Regions from separate parts of the Photobacterium piscicola genome, predicted to be linked through region 4. Evidence: predicted binding sites of a transcription regulator. Region 4 holds the regulator's gene; each other region holds the start of a gene.
What was found. The regulator PurR, encoded in region 4, represses purine synthesis genes. The targets are predictions, from matches to a motif close to TNANGNAAACGTTTNCNTNA.
Positions count from the first base shown of each region.

Region 1 (5,600 bases), 1.4 Mb from region 4:
AATAATATATTTTGGTTCATGTAATTTTACTCTTGTAAAAGGCGTCTTAATTCACGTTGTACTTGTTTAGCCCCTGGGCGTAATCCTCGCCATAGCATAAAACTTTCTGCGGCTTGTCCGACTAACATTCCTAAACCGTCAATCGTTTTAAGCGCATTGTATTGTTGCGCCCAGAGATTAAATGCCGTCACACTTGAACCGTAGACCATGTCATAACAACAGGTATGTTGACCGATAACAGCTGTTGGCACGGCAGGAACATGACCACTCAGACTCGCTGAAGTTGAATTAATGATCACGTCAAAACTCTGCTCACCTAAAGCATCAAAAGATAACGCTTCAATATCACCATATTCGGTAAATAGTGCCGCTAACTGTTGGGCTTTGGTCAACGTTCGATTAGTTATAATGAGTGTCTGTGGCTGCTGAGCTAATAAAGGTAAAATCACCCCTCGCGCAGCACCGCCAGCACCGATTAATAAAATACGTTTATCTTTCAGTGCGACCTGTTGTTGCAATAAATCCTGCACCAAGCCTTCACCATCGGTGTTATCACCTAATATACCGCCATCATCGAGGCGTTTTAACGTATTTACTGCACCCGCTAATTGAGCCCGTTGCGTAAGTTGGGTCGCGTACTCAAAGGCTTGTTCTTTAAAAGGCACCGTAATATTACAGCCTTTGCCACCATCAGCAAAAAAAGCATCCATTGCAGTTACAAAACCATCGAGTGCCACTAACTGACTACAATATTCCATCTTCTGGCTGGTTTGACGGGCAAAAAGGGTATGAATGAAAGGAGATTTACTGTGATTGATGGGATTGCCCACCACGATATATTTGTCCATAGTCCATTACTCAAATAAAAGGGCCGATATATCGACCCTACCACTGGATGAAATTACTGCCAAACATTGCTGCTGCCAATTTACCATTCTCGAGGGTGAAGATAATCACAACTCAAACGTGCTTCTGCCGAATCTGGCAGGGGTTGATAACAATATTCCCAGCGCGCTAAAGGTGGCATCGACATTAAAATAGATTCAGTACGACCACCACTTTGCAAACCAAACAGGGTGCCACGATCATACACTAAGTTAAATTCAACATAGCGCCCACGACGGTAAAGCTGAAATTCACGCTCACGTTCACCATAAGGTAACCCATACCGTTGAGCAACAATCGGTATATAAGCATCAATAAAACCATGACCAACCGCTTGAGTATAAGCAAAGCATTTTTCAAAGCCCCATAGGTTGAGATCATCAAAGAACAGCCCCCCAATACCTCGTGTTTCATCACGATGAGGTAAAAAGAAGTATTTATCACACCATGCTTTATGCTGTGAATAAACATCATCACCAAACGGTGCACAGATCGCTTTCGCAGTATCATGCCAATGCTGACAATCATCATCAAACGGATAAAAAGGCGTTAAATCAAACCCACCACCAAACCACCACACCGGCGCTTCACCGTCTTTTTCTGCGATAAAAAATCGCACATTAGCATGGGATGTCGGCACATAAGGATTATGAGGATGAATCACTAATGATACCCCCATCGCTTCAAACCGTCGTCCCGCAAGTTCTGGACGATGAGCGGTTGCAGAAGCTGGCATCTCATCACCATAAACATGAGAAAAGTTAACTCCAGCTTGCTCAAATACCGCCCCATTGCGTAATACACGACTACGACCACCACCACCTTGCTCGCGCTGCCATTGATCTTGTTCAAACTCAGCACTGCCATCTTGTTGTACCAAAGCCTGACAAATAGTGTCTTGAAGTTGAAGCAAAAAAGTTTTTACGGCAGTTTTATTTAGATCTATCTGGTTACGATCAATCATTTATTACCCCTGACGGAAAATATTACCCGTTTGGGCATCACGAATTTCAGAAGGATTATTACGTCCTCCCGTCTCACCATTCAATATTGCAGCTAGTTGATCCCCTAGCTGTTGTTCTACATCAGCCACTGTACGCCCCGGCTCAAGTCCGGTTAAATTAGCACTGGTTGAGGTTATCGGTTTACCAAATTCACGACAAAGTTGTTGAACTAACGGATGCGCGGTCACTCGAACTGCGATGGTCGAAAACTGGCCCGTTAAAAAAACAGGAACATTGGCTTTAGTTGGCATTACCCACGTAACAGGCCCCGGCCATGAGGCTAACACCGCTTGTTTTTGTTGCGGTGTTAATTGGCTATCATCGATATACGGCAATAACTGCTCATAATCAGCGGCAATTAAGATCAAACCTTTTTCCATTGGCCGTTGTTTCAATGCCAATAGTTTATTAACAGCCTGTTGATTATCAGGATCACAACCGACACCAAACACAGCTTCTGTTGGGTAACCAATCACTTGACCTTGCTTTAGTGCTGTAACGACTTGTGTAATATTTGCCACAAATTCCCCTGTTTTTATTCAGCTGATATTTTATTTTTAGTTATGGTAATCATCATACCGACACATGCGTAACAACACCATTGATGGTTAATCATAGCGTAACTTTACCAACGCAAACGTTTTCCTTTGCGCTAAATCACCGTATAATGGCGTAAGTTACACTTTAGTTGTTCATTACCTATAGGAGATTGGAATGAAAGTTGGAATTATCATGGGATCAAAATCTGATTGGCCAACCATGCAACATGCAGCGGAAATGCTAGAACGCTTCAATGTTGCCTACGAAACTAAAGTGGTTTCAGCCCACCGAACTCCTCACCTATTAGCGGAATACGCTGAAACAGCACGTAGCCGTGGTATTAGTGTCATTATTGCTGGTGCTGGCGGTGCGGCACATTTACCCGGTATGACTGCCGCTTTTACCAGTTTGCCAGTGCTAGGCGTTCCCGTTCAATCTCGCGCTTTAAAGGGCATGGATTCATTGCTGTCGATAGTACAAATGCCAAAAGGGATTGCAGTTGGCACGCTCGCGATTGGTGAAGCGGGTGCTGCGAATGCAGGATTATTAGCAGCCCAAATCATTGCCACGCATAACCCCGAAGTTTTAGCTGCAGTGGAAGCGTTCCGACAACAACAAACAGATACCGTACTTGATAACCCAAATCCTACTGAGGATGCATAATGAATCAAGTATTAGTACTGGGTGCTGGGCAGTTAGCACGAATGATGGCGTTAGCTGGTGCACCATTAAATATTACTGTCATCGCCTATGATGTTGTTAGTGCTAATGTTGTACACCCACTGACTCAACAACGCCAATCACTCTCACTGATTGAAGCCATTGCTACTGTCGATGTGATCACTGCTGAATTTGAACATATACCCTCAGATATTTTATCGCTCTGCGCCGCAAGTGGTAAATTTAAGCCTCATCCAGATGCCATCAAGGCCGGTGGCGATCGTCGTATCGAAAAAACATTATTAGATCATGCCAACGTTGCCAATGCGCCCTATTTTGTTATTAATACTCGTGCAGATCTCGATACCGCTATCACGACCTTAGGCCTACCTATGGTGCTAAAAAGTGCTTTAGGCGGTTATGACGGCAAAGGCCAATGGCGCTTAAAAACTCACGATCAAATTGAATCAGTATGGAACGAAATGGTGCACTGCATTGCTGCAACCAATAACCAGGCGATTGTGGCCGAAAAATGGATAGGTTTTGATCGCGAAGTGTCTTTAATTGGGGTTCGTAATGCTATAGGTGAGATTAAAACCTATACCCTCAGTGAAAATGTACACACTGATGGCGTACTCAGCCTTTCAACAGCCATTGTTGGTGACACCACACTGCAACAACAAGCGCAACAGATGTTTACCGCGGTTGCTGAACAACTTAATTATATTGGCGTATTAGCTTTAGAGTTTTTTGAAGTTAATGGTGATTTATTGGTCAATGAAATTGCACCTCGCGTTCATAACTCAGGCCATTGGACGCAACAAGGGGCACAAACGTGTCAGTTTGAAAACCATCTTCGTGCGGTTTGTGACTTGCCATTAGGTGGCACCGAGCTTATTCGTCCAAGCGCCATGCTTAATATTTTAGGACAAGATAGCGTACCGAGGGCGGTATTGGCTTTAGAAAACTGTCATGTGCATTGGTATGGCAAAGAAAAACGGGCTGGCCGGAAAATGGGGCATATCAATATTTGTGCTGCAACACCCGAACAACTGCAATACCAATTAATATTGTTAGGGCAGCAGTTATCACCACAAGATTTTCCGACATTACCACGCTAAATACCGTAAACAAAAAAGCCTGCATCGTAATGCAGGCTTATTGATATTATTCAATATTATCGCTATTTTTCAGTATCCTGATAAGCATTACATTTACGATCAGCACATTGTAATTTAATGCCACTCGCTAATTTCTTTTCTATCAACAACCCAAAACCACACTGCTGACAAACGCCAACAACAGGCTTATTGTTGACCGCAAAGCGGCATTGTGGATATTTATCACACGCATAAAACAGTTTGCCATAACGTGATTTACGTTCAACTAAGTGACCTTGATGACACTCAGGACAATCAATATGTGTTTGTTGCGGTTTTTTTTCTGGTGATGCGAGGTAATGGCACTCAGGGTATGCCGAACACCCAATAAACATACCATAACGACCTTGGCGTAATACCAATGGTTGAGCGCATTCAGGGCAGGGCACATCGAGCTGTTTAACAATGTGACCATCATTTTGTTTGAGTGGTTGAATATAATCACACTCAGGGTAATGATCACAGCCTAAAAATGGCCCATGCTTACCAAAACGCATCACTAAATCAGCACTACATTGTGGGCATGATTGATGCTGTAACGCCTGTTCATGGGCAGAAAACAATGGATCACTATCAGTTGTCATTATTAATGTAGAACTCCATCTTCTGCGCCATATAATAATTCTTCTACTTGATCATAAGCCGCTTCGTTTCCTGGCGCATTAAACAACACCATCAGAATAATCCACTTCAAATCATCAAGCATAAATTCTTGAGTATCGAGTTCCATTACGCGATCAATGACCATTTCGCGTGTATCAATATTTAATACATCAATTTGCTCAAGATAAAGTAGAAAACCACGACAAGCCGTATCCATTCGCAACATTTCATTGTCGGTATAGATGCGCATCGATGTTATCGCACTATGGTTAACATACGGTGTGTGTTCTGTTTCTTGTAAAGCAGCCAGTTTTTCAAGCCACTCTAATGACTTGTAAATATCATCCTGATGAAAACCTGCACGTAAAAGCTCTTCAGAGAGTTCATCTTGATCGACTAACAACTCTGCTTCGCTTTGAATATAGGTTTCAAATAGATACATAAGAATATCCATCATAACTAGCCCCTCCTCGTTCTGATATAACCACCGGGCACTGCAGTCACCCAACCAGACAGTTCTAATTCTAATAATTGCGGTAAAATTTGGTGGATGGGTTGTTTACAGCGTTCAGCAACGACATCTACGGGTGTTGCTTCGGTGCCTACGTTAGCCAACAGTGCGGGAAATGGCAATTCTTCATTTTCCTTCGTTGCTAAAGGCACACCTATTTGATTACTTATTGCACATTCTGTCAGACTTCCTACCTCTTCGTAAATATCAGCCGGACTTTCTACCAGTTTAGCACCT
Region 1 is NZ_CP175534.1:298,536-304,135, forward strand. Features, by position in the region: gene ACJZU6_RS01440 (DUF1488 domain-containing protein) at 1-20, opposite strand, end outside; gene aroE (shikimate dehydrogenase) at 27-848, opposite strand; gene hemF (oxygen-dependent coproporphyrinogen oxidase) at 929-1,849, opposite strand; gene tsaC (L-threonylcarbamoyladenylate synthase type 1 TsaC) at 1,853-2,410, opposite strand; gene purE (5-(carboxyamino)imidazole ribonucleotide mutase) at 2,604-3,092, shown strand; gene ACJZU6_RS01465 (5-(carboxyamino)imidazole ribonucleotide synthase) at 3,092-4,210, shown strand; gene ACJZU6_RS01470 (topoisomerase DNA-binding C4 zinc finger domain-containing protein) at 4,273-4,833, opposite strand; gene ACJZU6_RS01475 (DUF494 family protein) at 4,836-5,309, opposite strand; gene dprA (DNA-processing protein DprA) at 5,312-5,600, opposite strand, start outside.
Region 1: a site for PurR is predicted at 2,519-2,538, ahead of purE (5-(carboxyamino)imidazole ribonucleotide mutase). Genes of this name have one in related genera too.

Region 2 (5,600 bases), 1.2 Mb from region 4:
GAACCGGATAAGTACATGGCGGTTGAATGGAGTGAAGATTTTGAACAAGAGTTTGTCACTAACCTCAAAGTCGATATGCAAAATCACCAAGGTGCATTGGCTGATTTAACCAATACTATCGCTGCAACTGGCTCTAATATTCAAGGTTTATCAACCGAAGAAAAAGATGGCCGTTTATATACGATTACTGTTCGCCTGACGACTAAGAGCCGTGTGCACTTAGCTAATATCATGCGTCGTATTCGTATTATGCCCGACGTCGTTCGTGTTGCTCGCCAAAAGAATTAACACTATCAGCGTGATAGCTTGTTAATGATATGAATAAAACGCCCACTTGTGGGCGTTTTGTGTATTTGGATTCCGATCCATATTATTATAACGTCATCCTTATTCTCATAAATAGTATAACCAGATGACGCCAGATCGCTTTCAACGAATTCATCAAGTCTTAGCCACTCGCCAACCTGATCTCACCGTGTGTATGGAAGAAGTCCATAAACCCAACAATGTCTCTGCCATTATTCGTACCGCCGATGCAGTTGGGGTTCATAAAGTGCATGCCGTATGGCCCAAAGAAGCGATGAAAGTATTGAGTCATACCTCAGCGGGAGCTCGTAATTGGGTTGAACTTGAAACTCACACAACAATGGTCAATGCCATTAGCGCCTTAAAAGCTCAGGGAATGCAGGTGCTTGCTACCAATTTATCGACCACTGCCGTCGATTTTCGTGAGATTGATTACACAAAACCGACCGCGATTATTCTCGGCGGCGAAAAAAATGGGATCACCGCTGAAGCATTAGCACTGGCAGACCAAGACATCATTATTCCAATGGTAGGCATGGTACAGTCACTCAATGTTTCCGTTGCAAGTGCATTAATTTTGTATGAAGCACAACGCCAACGTCAAAATGCGGGTATGTATGATCGCACCACCACCTTACTTGATGACAATGTAGTCAATCGCATTTTATTTGAGCGTGGTCACCCAGTATTAGCCAATGTCGCTAAACAGAAAAACTTACCTTACCCACAATTAGATGATCAAGGCCAAATTGTTGCTGATGAACAATGGTGGGCTGCAATGCAAGCGAAGAAAATCAAACATCCCGTCGCAGCTAGCGAAATTAAAAAGGACTAACCATGAGCGGACAACTCCTCAACACTGTCGCCCTCACCGAACTGGCAGGTGTTGGCGCAAAAATGGCAGAAAAACTCCATAAAATTGGGCTTAATAATGTTCAAGATGTGCTGTTTCATTTGCCACTTCGTTATGAGGATCGCACCCGCATTTGGCCGATTAATCGCGTCTCTCCTGGCCAATTTTTAACGGTTCAAGGTGAAGTTAGCCATTGCAGTATTCAATTTGGCAAACGTAAGATGTTGACAGTAAAAATTGGCGACACTACAGGCTCAGTGACATTAAAGTTTTTTAATTTTAATGCCGCGATGAAAAATAGCTTTAGCCAAGGCAAACAAGTTAAAGCCTATGGTGAAATTAAAGGCAGCCAATTTGGATTAGAAATCATTCATCCTGATTACCGCCTTTTTTCAGAGCCGACCGAATTAAGTGTCGAAGAAACCCTCACTCCGGTATACCCAACCACTGATGGTTTACGCCAAACAACATTACGTAATTTAACCGATCAAGCCTTAGCTCTACTTGAAAAATCAGCCGTAACAGAATTACTTCCAACCGGGTTATACGATCAACAAATGACCCTTGCTCAAGCATTACAATTGATGCATCGTCCTACAGCTGATATCTCATTAGAACAACTTGATGCAGGAAAGCACCCCGCTCAGAAACGACTTATTTTAGAAGAATTATTGGCCCAAAATTTATCGATGCTGGCGCTACGTAGTAAAAGTCAGCAACATCAAAGTTGGTCATTAACACCGCAAGATAGCCTTAAACAGCAATTGCTTGCCAGCTTACCGTTTACGCCCACTGGCGCCCAACAACGAGTGGTAGCAGATATTGAGGCAGATCTAAACCAATCACAGCCAATGATGCGCTTAGTACAAGGGGATGTAGGCTCAGGTAAAACCTTGGTTGCAGCCCTTGCCGCTTTACGCGCTATTGAACATGGCTATCAAGTTGCATTAATGGCGCCGACAGAATTATTAGCAGAACAGCATGCACTTAACTTTGCCCAGTGGCTTAACCCGATGGGGATTAAAGTTGGCTGGATGGCAGGTAAGCTCAAAGGCAAAGCCCGTGAAAAAGAGCTGCTGCAAATTGCCAGTGGTGAGGCCAAAATGGTGGTTGGTACCCATGCCTTATTTCAAGACCAAGTAGTGTTTAATAACCTCGCGCTGATTATTATTGATGAACAACACCGCTTTGGCGTCCATCAACGGCTTGATCTTCGCGAAAAAGGCGCAACAAATGGACGTTACCCGCATCAATTAGTCATGACTGCAACCCCGATTCCGCGCACTCTTGCCATGACAGCTTATGCCGACATGGATACCTCGGTGATTGATGAATTACCGCCAGGACGAACGCCAATTCAAACAGTAGCGTTGCCTGATAGCCGTCGTCCGCAAATAATTGAACGTATTCGTGCCGCATGCCAACAAGAAGGTCGACAGACTTATTGGGTATGTACTTTAATCGATGAGTCAGAAGTACTAGAAGCACAAGCCGCTTCAGATACTGCCGATGAATTAACGCGCTTACTGCCAGAACTTAAAGTAGGTTTAGTTCACGGTCGCATGAAGCCCAAAGAGAAACAAGCCATTATGGCAAGCTTTAAAGCTGGGGAAATTGATTTACTGGTAGCGACTACCGTTATCGAGGTTGGGGTTGATGTACCCAATGCCAGTTTAATGGTGATTGAAAACCCCGAACGACTTGGACTCGCTCAATTACACCAGCTTCGAGGTCGTGTTGGTCGAGGTCAAATTGCCAGCCATTGTGTGTTGCTTTATCATGCGCCACTGACCAAAACAGCTCAGAAACGTTTAGCGGTATTACGTGAAAGCAGTGATGGCTTTGTCATAGCGCAACGCGATCTTGAAATTCGAGGCCCTGGTGAATTACTGGGTACTAAACAAACCGGCATTGCTGATTTTAAAGTGGCTGATTTAATTCGCGACCAATATTTGATTCCTCAAGTCCAAAAATTAGCCCGCTATATTCATGACCAATATCCTGATAACGCCAGCGCTATTATCGATCGTTGGATAGGTCAACGTGAAAATTACTCTAACGCTTAACTCCTCTTTTATCACGGTTATAACAGCCAAAAGTAATTAACCGTGATTCACTTCCTCTTAATATTTAGACCTAGCAGCCTCCATTATTAAAAACAAAGCAAACGATTGCTATTTTTCAAAAGATCACTACAATAGCGACAAAATTTTGCCACTTTACGCTCTGCCAGTGTTGATTTGGTTCTGAGTAACAGCAATCACAGATCACCGCCAACAACACAATAATCGCCCATTCAGCGCGAATAATGGATTTCAGAGTGCCAGTTAGGATCACGTATGACTCAGCATCACACTAGCGCAACGCCAAAAAATTCTGACCTTATTTACCGCTTAGATGATAGGCCACCACTACCACAAACGTTGTTTGCTGCCACACAACATTTACTGGCAATGTTTGTTGCGGTCATTACGCCATCGTTGATCATCTGCCAATCACTAGGCTTATCCGCGAGTGATACTAATACTATTGTCAGTATGTCATTACTGGCATCAGGGATAGCTTCTTTTATTCAAATTAAAACCTTTGGCCCAATTGGCTCTGGTTTATTATCAATTCAAGGTACCAGCTTTAATTTCTTGGGGCCTATTATTGGTGCAGGCCTAGCCCTTAAAGCTGGCGGTGCTGATATTCAAACCATGATGGCGGCTATTTTTGGGACCATTATTTTTGCCGCTTTTACTGAAGTGTTTATCTCTCGCATTTTACAACACGCCCAACGCATAATTACGCCATTAGTGTCTGGTATTGTGGTGACATTAATCGGTTTAACCTTAATTCAGATTGGCCTAACCTCGATTGGTGGCGGTTACAGTGCAATTGCCGACGGTAGCTTTGGCAGCCTTGATAATCTGATGTTAGCAGGCACGGTATTAGGCTTTATCGTATTACTCAACCGTGTTAAAAATCCTTATTTACGGGTGTCATCTATTGTCATTTCAATGGCGGCGGGTACTTTGCTTGCATGGTCACTAGGGATGATAAATACCAACATCACCACATCTGATACCCTAATCGCAATTCCAATGCCAATGCAATATGGACTTAGTTTTGATTGGGGTTTATTGATTCCGTTAATGATAGTGTTTGCGGTTACGTCACTGGAAGCCATTGGCGATATTACGGCAACCTCAGAAACATCTGAACAGCCGGTAAAAGGGCCGTTGTACTTAAAACGAATCAAAGGCGGCGTTCTTGCTGATGGCCTTAACTCAGCCATGGCTGCTGTGTTTAATAGCTTTCCTAATTCAACCTTTAGCCAGAACAATGGCATTATTCAATTAACAGGCGTGGCGAGCCGTTATATCGGCTACTTTGTCGCAGGAATGTTGGTTCTACTAGGGTTATTTCCTGATGTAGCAAGCTTGGTTCAATTGATTCCAGAGCCAGTATTGGGCGGCGCAACCATTGTCATGTTTGGCACCATTGCCGCATCAGGGATTCGTATAATTTCACGCTGTCATCTTGATCGCCGTGCGATTTTAATCATGGCATTATCGTTTTCAATGGGATTAGGCATCGCCCAAAAACCTGAAATACTGCAATTCTTACCGGAGATAGTAAAAAGTATTCTTTCTTCTGGTATGGCTGCTGGCGGTATTACTGCGATTTTATTAAATATTATTTTACCAAACGAACATGCTGAATCGATTGAACTGATTGATGAAGCAACCGCAACTGAACACTAATTATTACCTCATAAAAAAACCCGCTTTTCACAATGAAAGCGGGTTTTTATTTCACCAATAACCACGTTGACTGCGTTACAGAAGATTACTTCAATTTATGTAACGGCAAACTGATCTCAACTCTTAAGCCACCATCGCTGCGGTTACGCACCGAAATTGAACCTTCATTTTGATCAACAATTCGCTTCACAATCGCCAATCCTAAACCCGTACCTTCAGTTTCACTGCCACGGGCAGAATCACCACGAGTTAATGGTTGGAACATCTTAGTGACTTGATCCGGGGCAATACCGGGCCCGTTATCTTCAACACAAAACCATGCTGACTTACGATCAGCCGAAGCACCACTGGAAAGTTTAACCCAGCCATTACCGTAGCGTTGGGCATTTATCACCAAGTTTGCAACTGCACGTTTAAGGGCAACAGCATTGACTGAAACAGTGCCGGGAATCAGCGTTAATTGCTGCTCGATAACATTGCCATAGCTACCTTCAGTATGAGCAACATCTTCTAACAGCAAATTAAGATCAACATCTTCTTCGGCTTGTTTTTTAGTCGATTTAAGATAATCCATAAACTGACTAATAATAGCATTACACTCTTCAGTGTCAGTGATCATCGAATCAGCTAAATAACTATCTTCTGCTGACATCATCTCTGTCGCTAACCGAATCCGGGTTAATGGCGTTCGT
Region 2 is NZ_CP175534.1:493,673-499,272, reverse strand. Features, by position in the region: gene spoT (bifunctional GTP diphosphokinase/guanosine-3',5'-bis pyrophosphate 3'-pyrophosphohydrolase) at 1-288, shown strand, start outside; gene trmH (tRNA (guanosine(18)-2'-O)-methyltransferase TrmH) at 413-1,141, shown strand; gene recG (ATP-dependent DNA helicase RecG) at 1,144-3,225, shown strand; gene ACJZU6_RS02360 (uracil-xanthine permease family protein) at 3,499-4,908, shown strand; gene envZ (two-component system sensor histidine kinase EnvZ) at 4,994-5,600, opposite strand, start outside.
Region 2: a site for PurR is predicted at 3,319-3,338, ahead of ACJZU6_RS02360 (uracil-xanthine permease family protein). Genes of this name have one in related genera too.

Region 3 (5,600 bases), 1.0 Mb from region 4:
AAATCAGCACCTGGAATCAGCTCGTGCAGATTAGACATCATCTGGCAACCATTACACACCCCTAATGCCAAAGTATCTGAACGAGTAAAGAATGCAGCAAATTGGTCACGGGCAATATTGTTAAATAACACTGATTTTGCCCAGCCTTCACCCGCGCCTAATACGTCACCGTAAGAGAAGCCACCACACGCCACTAAACCATTAAAGCCATCAAGTTGTACCTTACCGCTAAGAATATCACTCATGTGAACATCTTTCGCTTCAAAGCCTGCACGATCAAACGCAGCCGCCATTTCAACGTGAGAGTTAACACCTTGCTCACGTAGAATTGCCATCTGTGGTTTCGCACCAAAATTAATCGCTGGTGCAATAAATGGCGCTGCAACATCTTCATTAATATCAAATGTTAACTGAGTATGTAAGCCTGGATCTTGCGTATCTTTCTTGGCTTCAAATTCTTGTAATGCTCCGGCTGGATTATCACGCATCGCTTGCATTTGATACGTGGTTTCAGCCCAGATTGCACGTAATTCAGTGCGATTCTGTTCAAGAACTAAATCATTACCATTCCAAATACGGACTGTGTCTTCATCTATTACAGTACCAATAATATGGCTGCATGCTGCTAAACCATTTGCCGCTAATACCGCTTGTACGGCTTCAACATCATCACTACGCACTTGAATCACAGCACCTAGCTCTTCACTAAATAACGCTGCTAGCACATCATCACATGCATCCGTTGTAGTGGTATTAATATCAACTTCAATACCAGTGTGACCTGCAAATGCCATTTCAGCTAAAGTGACATATAAACCACCATCACCACGATCATGATAAGCCAATAGCTTCTCGTCACGCACTAAGGTTTGCATCGCATTAAAGAAGCCTTTTAATAATTCAGGGCTATCAACATCAGCGGCTTTATCACCTAACTGCTTATAAACTTGTGCTAAAGCGGTCGCACCAAGACGGTTTTGACCACAACCAAGATCCACCAGCAATAAGCTTGATGCGCCTTTATCAGTGCGTAATTGCGGTGTCACTGTTTTACGAACATCTTCAACGCGACCAAAAGCAGTGATCACTAATGACAATGGTGATGTGACTTCTTTTTCCTCACCATTTTGCTGCCACTTAGTTTTCATTGACATTGAATCTTTACCCACAGGAATCGTTAACCCTAATGCTGGGCATAACTCTTCACCAATGGCTTTTACTGCTTCATATAGACCAGCATCTTCACCGGGATGGCCTGCTGGTGACATCCAGTTAGCCGATAAGTTAATCCGCTTCATATCGCCGATATCAGTACCTGCAATATTAGTAATTGCTTCACCAACCGCTAAACGCGCAGAAGCACCAAAGTTAAGCAGCGCAACAGGCGTACGCTCGCCCATCGACATCGCTTCGCCGTGGTAACTATCATAGCTTGCCGCTGTTACTGCACAGTTAGCCACTGGCACCTGCCAAGGACCGACCATTTGATCACGTGCAACTAGGCCTGTCACACTACGATCACCAATGGTGATTAGAAACGTTTTTTCTGCGACGGCAGGCAGACGTAAAACACGTTGCGTTGCAGCTTCAATGGTGATCTCACTGCGATCAAGCGGCAGCCCAACTACTGTCAGCGTTTGTGCATCACGGTGCATCTTCGGCGCTTTACCCAATAAAATATCCATTGGCATATCAATCGGGGTGTTATCAAAATGACTATCTTCAAGGCTTAAATGACGCTCAGCTGTGGCTTCACCCACCACCGCATAAGGGGCACGCTCACGCTGACAAATAGCATCAAACGTAGCCATATTTTCAGGCGCAATTGCTAATACATAACGCTCTTGTGATTCATTACACCAAATCTCAAGTGGGCTCATGCCTGGTTCATCATTAGGCACATCACGTAATTGAAATTTACCACCACGCTCACCATCGTTAACTAATTCAGGTAAAGCGTTAGAAATACCACCCGCGCCTACATCGTGAATAAAAGCTATTGGGTTGTCATCGCCCATCTGCCAACAACCATCGATCACTTCCTGACAACGACGTTCCATTTCTGGGTTTTCACGCTGCACTGAAGCAAAATCTAAATCTTCTGCTGATTGTCCTGATGCCATTGATGACGCCGCACCACCACCAAGACCAATGTTCATTGCTGGGCCGCCAAGCACAATTAACTTGGCGCCAACAGGTATTTCTTTTTTCTGCACATGATCAGCACGAATATTACCCATGCCACCCGCAATCATAATTGGCTTATGATAACCACGGATTTCTTCACCAGCGTGAGAAGTGACTTTTTCTTCGTAAGTACGGAAATAACCCAGTAGATTAGGACGACCAAATTCGTTATTAAATGCCGCGCCACCCAGTGGGCCTTCTAACATGATATCAAGTGCTGTCACGATACGATCTGGTTTACCAAAATCGGTTTCCCACGGCTGTTCAAAACCAGGCACACGCAAGTTTGATACAGTAAAACCAACTAAACCCGCTTTGGGTTTGCCGCCAATACCGGTTGCGCCCTCATCACGAATTTCACCGCCAGAGCCTGTTGCTGCACCCGGCCACGGTGAAATTGCTGTTGGGTGATTATGGGTTTCAACTTTCATCAAAATATGGGTATCTTCTTGATGATAAGTATATTGACGTGATTGTGGATCAGGGAAAAAACGCCCAACGTGAGACCCTTCCATAACCGCAGCATTGTCTTTATAAGCAGACAACACGTGCTCATGGTTATGCTCATAGGTGTTTTTGATCATTTTAAATAATGATTTTGGTTGATCGACACCATCAATCGTCCAATCGGCATTAAAGATCTTATGACGGCAATGCTCTGAGTTCGCCTGAGCAAACATCATTAATTCAATGTCATTGGGATTACGCTCAAGCTTGGTAAAATTTTCAACCAAGTAATCAATTTCATCTTCAGCCAATGCAAGGCCTAAGGTGAGATTCGCTTGCTCTAATGCTTGACGGCCACCCGTTAGAATATCAACACTTTTCACTGCTGCCGGTTGTGCTTGTATAAATAATGCGCCCGCGGCTTCAACATTATCGGTCACCACTTCCATCATCCGATCATGAAGTAGCGCTTTTAAGTCATCCAATTGTGCTGCAGTAAGTGGTAATGATGATTCAACATAATATGCTGTACCACGCTCAAGACGTTTAATCGTTGTTAAACCACAATTACGTGCAATATCGGTCGATTTTGAAGACCAAGGAGAAATCGTGCCAGGACGAGGAGTAACAAGTAGCAATAAACCTTTAGGCTCGTGCTCTGCAATCGTTGGACCGTATGTGAGTAGACGGGTAAGTTTAGCTTGTTCATCAGCGGTTAGCGTTGTCACCACATCAGCAAAATGGGCAAACTCAGCATAGATATGAGTAATTGGCAGATCTAACTCATGACAACGCTCAAGTAACTTATTAACGCGAAACTCAGACAAAGCGGGTGAACCACGCAAAATTTCCATGTGCAAAGGTCTCTCGATTAGCAGATTAAAAAAAGTGATATTGAGGTAAATTTCAAACCGTAGAAACTTATCTCAATAGCACCTAGTACAAGACTATTCACTGCTTAACTATCACAACGTTATTCACGAGTGCCTAGTATAAGGGAAAAAAATTTGTGACGTAACACCTGACGCAACCGTTTGCGTGTTTTTTTTTCAATCTTAATCAAAATATCAAAAAAACACTATTCCATCTTATTTTTGGGTCATTTTTTAACCGTGAAATAGGATAATGTCCCTTAATCCATTCCGATCTCTAAATTATGATCATTAACTGAACAGTTCAACTTTGCGCAATTAACAGGGTTTGATATAAAGAACATTAATGTTCAGATTAGGTCCGCTTAGTTGATAAATATTCAGTTGTTCACTCTACTTCGTCGTTTTATAAGTCTGCTGTTACTTGCGATATTAACCAATGGCTGTCAATGGCAAGAGAACACGCCCACCAGCCTTGAGAAAATTCAAGATAGTGGTGTATTACGAGTAGGAACGTTAAATAATCAACTGTCTTATTATATCGGCGCAGAAGGTCCAACCGGGCTAGATTATGAACTGGCACAGACCTTTGCTAAAAAGCTCGGGGTTAAACTTGAGATCACAGCGATGTTTACCCTCTCTGAATTATTTCCCGCATTAGAACGCGGCGATATTGATATTATTGCCGCAGGGCTTACAGTGACGCCCGATCGTCTTCAAGGCTATCATCCCGCACCAGCGTATTATTACGCTAGCCAAATCGTGGTGTATAAAAAAGGCCAACGTCGACCGCGTAATCTTGATGAATTAGCTCAAAATAATAAACGCTTAGCTGTTGTCAAAGGCTCAAGTCATGAACAAAAATTAAAGCTTATTCGTACCACTCACCCAACCTTGAAATGGCAATCAATTCCAGAATCAGACATTAACGATCTATTAATTAAAGTCGCGACAGGTGAACTTGATTATACCGTTGCCGATTCTGTTGACGTGGCGTTATTGCAACGTATTCATCCTGATATTGCTATCGCTCTTGAACTGACACAAGACGAGCCAGTAAGCTGGTTTGTAAAACAAAGTGGTAACGACAGTTTGTATGCATTAATGATTGAATTTTTTGGACAGATGAAGAAAAACGGCACCATGACGCTGCTGGAAGAGAAATATTTCGGTCATATCGATCAATTTGATTATGTTGATACTCGTGCTTTTTTACGCGCAGTTAATACCACCTTACCCCAGTGGGAAGCCTTATTTAAACAATATGCTAATGGCTTTGATTGGCGTTTATTAGCCGCGCTTTCTTATCAAGAATCACATTGGGATCCACAGGCAATATCACCAACGGGTGTCCGTGGCATGATGATGCTCACCTTACCGACGGCAGAATCAGTAGGGGTCACTAACCGTTTAGATCCTGAACAAAGCATTCGTGGCGGCAGTGAGTACCTGCGAAAGATGATCGCCCGCGTCCCTGACAGTGTCGAAGAACATGAAAAAGTCTGGTTTGCGCTCGCTTCTTATAATGTTGGCTTTGGACATTTAATGGACGCTCGTCGACTCACCAAAGCACAAGGAGGAAATCCTGATACTTGGGTCGATGTTAAGCAACGCTTACCATTATTAGGTCAACGTAAATATTATATTCAATCACGTTATGGTTATGCACGTGGCAATGAAGCACTGAATTATGTTGAAGGGATTCGACGTTACTACCAAAGTATTATTGGTTATGAACGGGCTCATAGTCGTCAATTTGAAAGTGATAATTTAAAAATTGTTGATGGCCTACAAACGATTACACCAACGCCATCACCACCATCTATCATCGTTGAGTAATCATGCACTCTTCTGAATCAGAGATAGTGATTTAATCGTATTTATCGACGTCGATTTAGAATAATCGACTCATTTTTTACACAATGAGAGTTTGATCAACGTTTGATGATGAACCTATAAAGATCACTATCAAAAGATGCATTGTTATGCATAATAAATACATTGTATCAACAATGACATTATTAACGGCGTCAGCGATATCTTATTTGCTGAAGAATGCTTTGACCGTTATGTCAACGCTATGGATGGAACCAT
Region 3 is NZ_CP175534.1:2,695,795-2,701,394, forward strand. Features, by position in the region: gene purL (phosphoribosylformylglycinamidine synthase) at 1-3,488, opposite strand, end outside; gene mltF (membrane-bound lytic murein transglycosylase MltF) at 3,879-5,345, shown strand; gene ACJZU6_RS12815 (hypothetical protein) at 5,599-5,600, shown strand, end outside.
Region 3: a site for PurR is predicted at 3,657-3,676, ahead of purL (phosphoribosylformylglycinamidine synthase). Genes of this name have one in related genera too.

Region 4 (5,600 bases):
TGTACCCAATCACGTAAAATAAAACGACTAGATAGAAAGGCCAGTGTTGCGCCTATTGTACTGGCAAAAGACACCATAATTAGGCTGGCCCAGAAACCAAATAAAGCTGCGCCTAATAAGGTTAATATTGATGCGCCAGGAATAGACAGAGCAGTGACTAAAATATATAAACTAAAAAAGCCAATATAAGATGTAATTGGATTTTCAATAATATAGTCTTGCAGGGTTAATTGTTCACGTTTAGCCGCTTCAAGGGTAAGGTATTGGCCAAGGTCAAAATAAAACCAAGTGCCAATAATTGCCAATATAACGGTAAGCAACAAAAGTTTATTACTTTTCATCGTGGCTCCTTTGTTGAGGCTGAATAGGTAATGAGCAAAAACCTTGTGCAGGAACATCTAGCGCAGTATTAAACTTAGCGGATAAATTTTGAAAACTCACTAATGCGGTTAATTCAATAATATCATCGCTGCTATACCATGTTGCAAGCGCTGCTAGCATTTCATCACTGACATGTTGATCGCTAAGAGTCATTGCTTCGGTATAAGCTAACACTGCTTGTTCTTGCTCTGAAAAGTGATCAGAAGATTGCCAGTGTGCAAGTGCTTTAATTTTTTCTAATGAATGGCAGCGCTCTGCTAATTTCATGCCATTAGCGTCAACACAGAAAGCACAATCATTTAGTTGTGATACTCGTACACAGACTAATGAACGTATCACTGCATCAATCGGTGATTTTTTACGATCAAGGTAACCAAAGAACAAAGCCACTAACCAGAAAAGCACTGGTTTTTGTCCCCATAGTTTCGCGGGATTGAGAATATTGCCAAAATGGCGTTTTTGAAGCCATAGCAAAGGTTTGACCCATAATGAGAATGTTTTTTTGGTTAATATACGCAAGGTATGTCCTTATTAAATGAGAATCACATCGACTATTAAGTAGCAAGACCGAGGGAAGTGATATTGTATTTCATTTAATGACAAAAATTTTTATTATTCAAAAAATTATTAGATATAACAAAGAACAAATAACAATAATGAATGTATGAATTGTTACATTTTATGTGGTGAATGATGCTTTAGTGTGGTATTGGATAAATATTCGTTCAAGAACGTTAAAAATACGTTTTTATGAAGGATGTATCTATGATTTTCGATATAAAGAATAAACAGGATCTTGGATAACTATTTCTTCATGGAATGTGTATTTTTAATTGTGCTGTATAATTAATGTACACAGTAAGATGTGTTCAGAGGAAGTGCAGGTTCAAGTAAGGATAGTTTGGAAAGATTATATGCAGATATCGAATAAAATAAATTAAAGAGGCACTGAGCCTCTTTATTCTTAAGCGTCACTTAGCCAGTTGACGAATATATTTATTATAGTTTTGCGAGCAGTTCGTTACGTCTACTTTCTGGTATTACAGACCAATGTTGGCCATGTATAGCACCTTCTAGAGCCCATAATAATTCTAAACTTAATGATGCCTCTTGTGTTTTTTGTAATGCCTTATAGGCGTTGAGTGCACCAAGATCGTATAGTTGATCAATAGTTTGAATACCTGCTTTTTTGAGCATTCTTTCATTTGATAGGCGTAAGTTAGGTAAATCTTTTATCCTAGCTGGCGCGCAACATTCTTTTGCTTTTTTATCAGCAAGTGCTGCTTCAAGAGAATATTTAGCTTGCTCTATTATTTTTTCAGGTTCTTCCCACCATTCATCAAGAATTGCGTAATGTTTAGTTATTACAGGAAACCCACGTTTCTTATAGATGTACGGTTCTAATCCCGCTTGTTGAAACTCCTCTTCAGTTTTAGCGTTTGCTCTTAGGTGAAGTTTATTATTAACCACAAGTGCGAACATTGCTTCGCCTGCGAAAATACCAAAGCCACCAAATATAGAACGCGATTTAACATTACCTAAATGGTCTAATAATTTTAATGAGTTTTTTAATATTGGTTTATCCATACTTCTACTCGGTGAATAAATGAGTGTCACCTAACATTAAAGTAGTCGTAAATTGACTTATTATTAAAGTTATTTACGAGAGAATTTTCCTACTCTAAATCATCCATGTATCACTTTATAAATAATATTATCAATATAGAAGTATTATTTATAATTTGTAAGTCTTTTGCTTACTATTATATGTATTTACAAGACCTATTATATTCGATCTTTTAAAAAGGTAAGTTTTAATATTAATTAAAGCTGATGAATCTGTGAGTTTGTTCATGTTTTTGAGAATAAGATATTTTTTGTAGGATCATCGAGCGAAATTCATTAGCTATAAAAAAGCCAATAAAAATATTGGCTCAATCAAAAGGGGGCGTGTTAGCGTAAATCCTTTACTGACTTGCGCTCAACGATGGCTGGCGTCATTTCAAAGATTTGAGGTTCATGATCTTTGTTCTTCATGCGTTCCATTAAAATCTTAATGGCGGTTTTACCTAAACGACGCTTTGGCTGATGGATAGTTGTTAATGGTGGCGCGAAGTAAGGCGCAAGATCAATATTGTCGTAGCCAATAATTGAAATATCACCAGGAACGCGTAACCCTGCTTGTTCAAAAGTACTGATCAGTGCCATTGCCATAATATCATTGAAACAGAAAATGGCGGTTGGGCGATCTGTCATTGCAATATACTTCTCAGCAGCTTCAACGGCTGAATCACACTCAAAGTCACCTTCAAGAATCCAGTTTTCGTTAACTGCTAAGTTTGCTTCTGCCATTGCTTTATTAAAGCCTTTTAGACGTTCACGACACGTTGATTTATCGTTGTGGCCTGATAAACAACCGATACGGCTATGACCATGATCGATAAAATACTTAGTCGCAATGTAGCCACCTTGCTCAGCATTATCCTGAATTTTATCAGTATGTGGGCTTTCTGGACCCCAATCCATCACTACCATTGGTAGGTCTTTTTGACGCTCAAGTAAATCCAGTAATTTCTGATCAAGATCAGAACACATTACCAATAAGCCATCGACACGCTTTTCTGCAAGCATGCGCAAATAATCATATTGCTTAGAAAGGTTACCTTCAGTGTTACATAAAATGAGCGTGTAACCTTCACGGTAGCAATACTCTTCAACACCATGTACAACCTCAGCAAAAAAAGGGTTGGTTGACTTAGTGACTAGCATGCCAATTGTACGGGTTGTATTACATTTTAGGCTACGCGCAACAGCACTTGGTGCGTAGTTAAGCTCTTCAACAGCAGCAAGTACTTTTTTCTGTGTTGCTTCTGCGACAAAGCGCGTTTTATTGATCACGTGTGAAACTGTTGTAGTTGAAACGCCAGCCATACGTGCAACATCTTTAATGGTTGCCATATTTATTCTTCTAATAATGGGTGCTAGAGATGTTTCTAGCTAATCGTGAGGTACCAAATTGAGTAATTACTGAGATGAATATAATTCAATGTTTTTCGGTAAAGTCTCTCGTTAATTATTCAATTTGGCACCAATAATGTGTCTACTGCATACTTAAATAGTATTAACACTAAAAGCCGCATTTATTCGCGGCTTTATAATTATTGCATATTTTTCAAGTGTAATCGCTTGCGTTCACATTTTACTGAGTGTTACGCGTAGTGCAACGTTTCAATTGTCTGGGAGTAAATTATTTGATAACTATCAACAAAAAATCGTAAATTTCAGTAATTTTACTGAAATTTACAAGAGATAATCAAAAAGACGATGAACTTTAATACTAGGATAGTAGATAAGGATAACCATGAACAGGGTGGGGATGTACGGAAATGTTCCAACCGTAGACATTGTTAATTATTTCAGGCTGTAATGCTTGCCATGGTGATCCATCGGCTTGAATCTTACCGTGTTGAATAATGACCATACGTTGAGCATATTGCGCAGCTAAGTTGAGATCATGTAATACGATGATAACCGCGGCACCTTTTGCTGCCATGGTTTGTGCCATTTGTAGCGTTTTATGCTGGTGGGCGAGATCTAAGGCAGATGTTGGCTCATCTAACATTAGAATACATTTATCATCAGCTTGACTGAGTTGTGTTAGCACGCGTGCGAAATGGATTCGTTGTTTTTCACCCCCTGATAACGTGGGATATAAGCGTGGTGCAAGATGAAGAACATCAGTATTACGCATGGTTGTGAGGGTGATATCGTCAATTTCTTGGCGTGACAAACATAGCGGCATAGTGCCAAGTTCAACCACTTCTTTACAGGTAAAGGCGAAAGACAGCGAACTGTGTTGCGGTAAAATACCTAAATGGCACGCCAATTCAGATCGTTGCCAATCTTCAATATCGCGATTAAAAAATGTAACCTGCCCATTTTCAGGTGTCATTTCACCGCAGAGTATTTTAAGTAACGTGCTTTTTCCTGCGCCATTAGGCCCAAGTAGCGCCGTTATTTCACCCGCTTTTATATCAATATTAAAGTCATCTAATAATACTTTTCCTGCCAATGTTAATTGCAAATCACGTGCCGAAATGACAGTTGGGCGTGCAGAGGTTACCGTCATGCGATTCTGCCTTTTTGTTTATTCAATAGATAAATGAAGAATGGAGCGCCTAAAATAGCGGTAATAATACCAACGGGGAGTTCTTGTGGTGCAAACGCACTACGCGCGATCATATCTGCGACAAGTAAAATTAAAGCACCTAGAATAGCTGAGATTGGCAATAATGTTTTATGATTAGGGCCTGAAATCATGCGCCCTAAATGGGGGATCACCAGACCAATAAAGCCAATAGGACCTGTAATAGCAACGGTAATCCCCACACCAGCAGCACATACAATAATTAAACTGCGCTTTAGATGTTGAACATCCACTCCCATATGGCGGGCTTCAGCTTCTCCTAATAAAAAGGCGTTCAATGCATTAGCTTGGCGATAACAATAATAATAGATAACAATGAGGCTCACAAAGGCAAGACAGATACTTGACCAAGTCGCCCCTGCAAGTGATCCCATTGACCATAATGAAAAATCACGTAGCGCTTGATCATCGGCAATATAGTTAAGTAGCCCCAAACCAGCACCAGAAATAGCACCAATTGCGACACCTGCTAATAGCATTACCACGACAGATGTGCCGTTTTTATCAGTGCCGAGGTGATATACCAAATATGTGCTCAGCGCGCCACCCAAAAAAGCGAAGAAGGGCACAGCACCAATATTCATTAATAAAGGGTATTGCGCCATTAATGGGGCAAATAAAATGATCGCAAACGCAGCACCTAGGCCAGCACCTCCTGAAATACCAATAATGCCCGGATCGGCAAGAGGATTACGAAACAACCCTTGTAGCACCGCTCCGCAGATCGCAAGTATGGCACCAATCGCAATACACAATAATGTTCGTGGTAAGCGTATTTGATGGATCACTAAATCAACATGGGTGGCGAGTTGATGCTTACCTGGTAATAAAGATAAAAAACTGTCTTTATAACTGATATCCATCGGTCCAATAGCGATAGAGCTTAATAGTGCAAAGAGTAATGCACCTAGACTAATCGAATAAATGACATGGGGTGAAATACGACTAACGTTCATGGTGACATTTATCTCAGATTACGATTGTGGGTAAAAAACATGATTAAGACGCATGG
Region 4 is NZ_CP175534.1:1,692,037-1,697,636, forward strand. Features, by position in the region: gene ACJZU6_RS08110 (FAD-dependent oxidoreductase) at 1-341, opposite strand, end outside; gene ACJZU6_RS08115 (carboxymuconolactone decarboxylase family protein) at 331-900, opposite strand; gene ACJZU6_RS08120 (TfoX/Sxy family DNA transformation protein) at 1,381-1,968, opposite strand; gene purR (HTH-type transcriptional repressor PurR) at 2,335-3,339, opposite strand; gene ACJZU6_RS08130 (heme ABC transporter ATP-binding protein) at 3,719-4,510, opposite strand; gene ACJZU6_RS08135 (iron ABC transporter permease) at 4,507-5,544, opposite strand; gene ACJZU6_RS08140 (ABC transporter substrate-binding protein) at 5,563-5,600, opposite strand, start outside.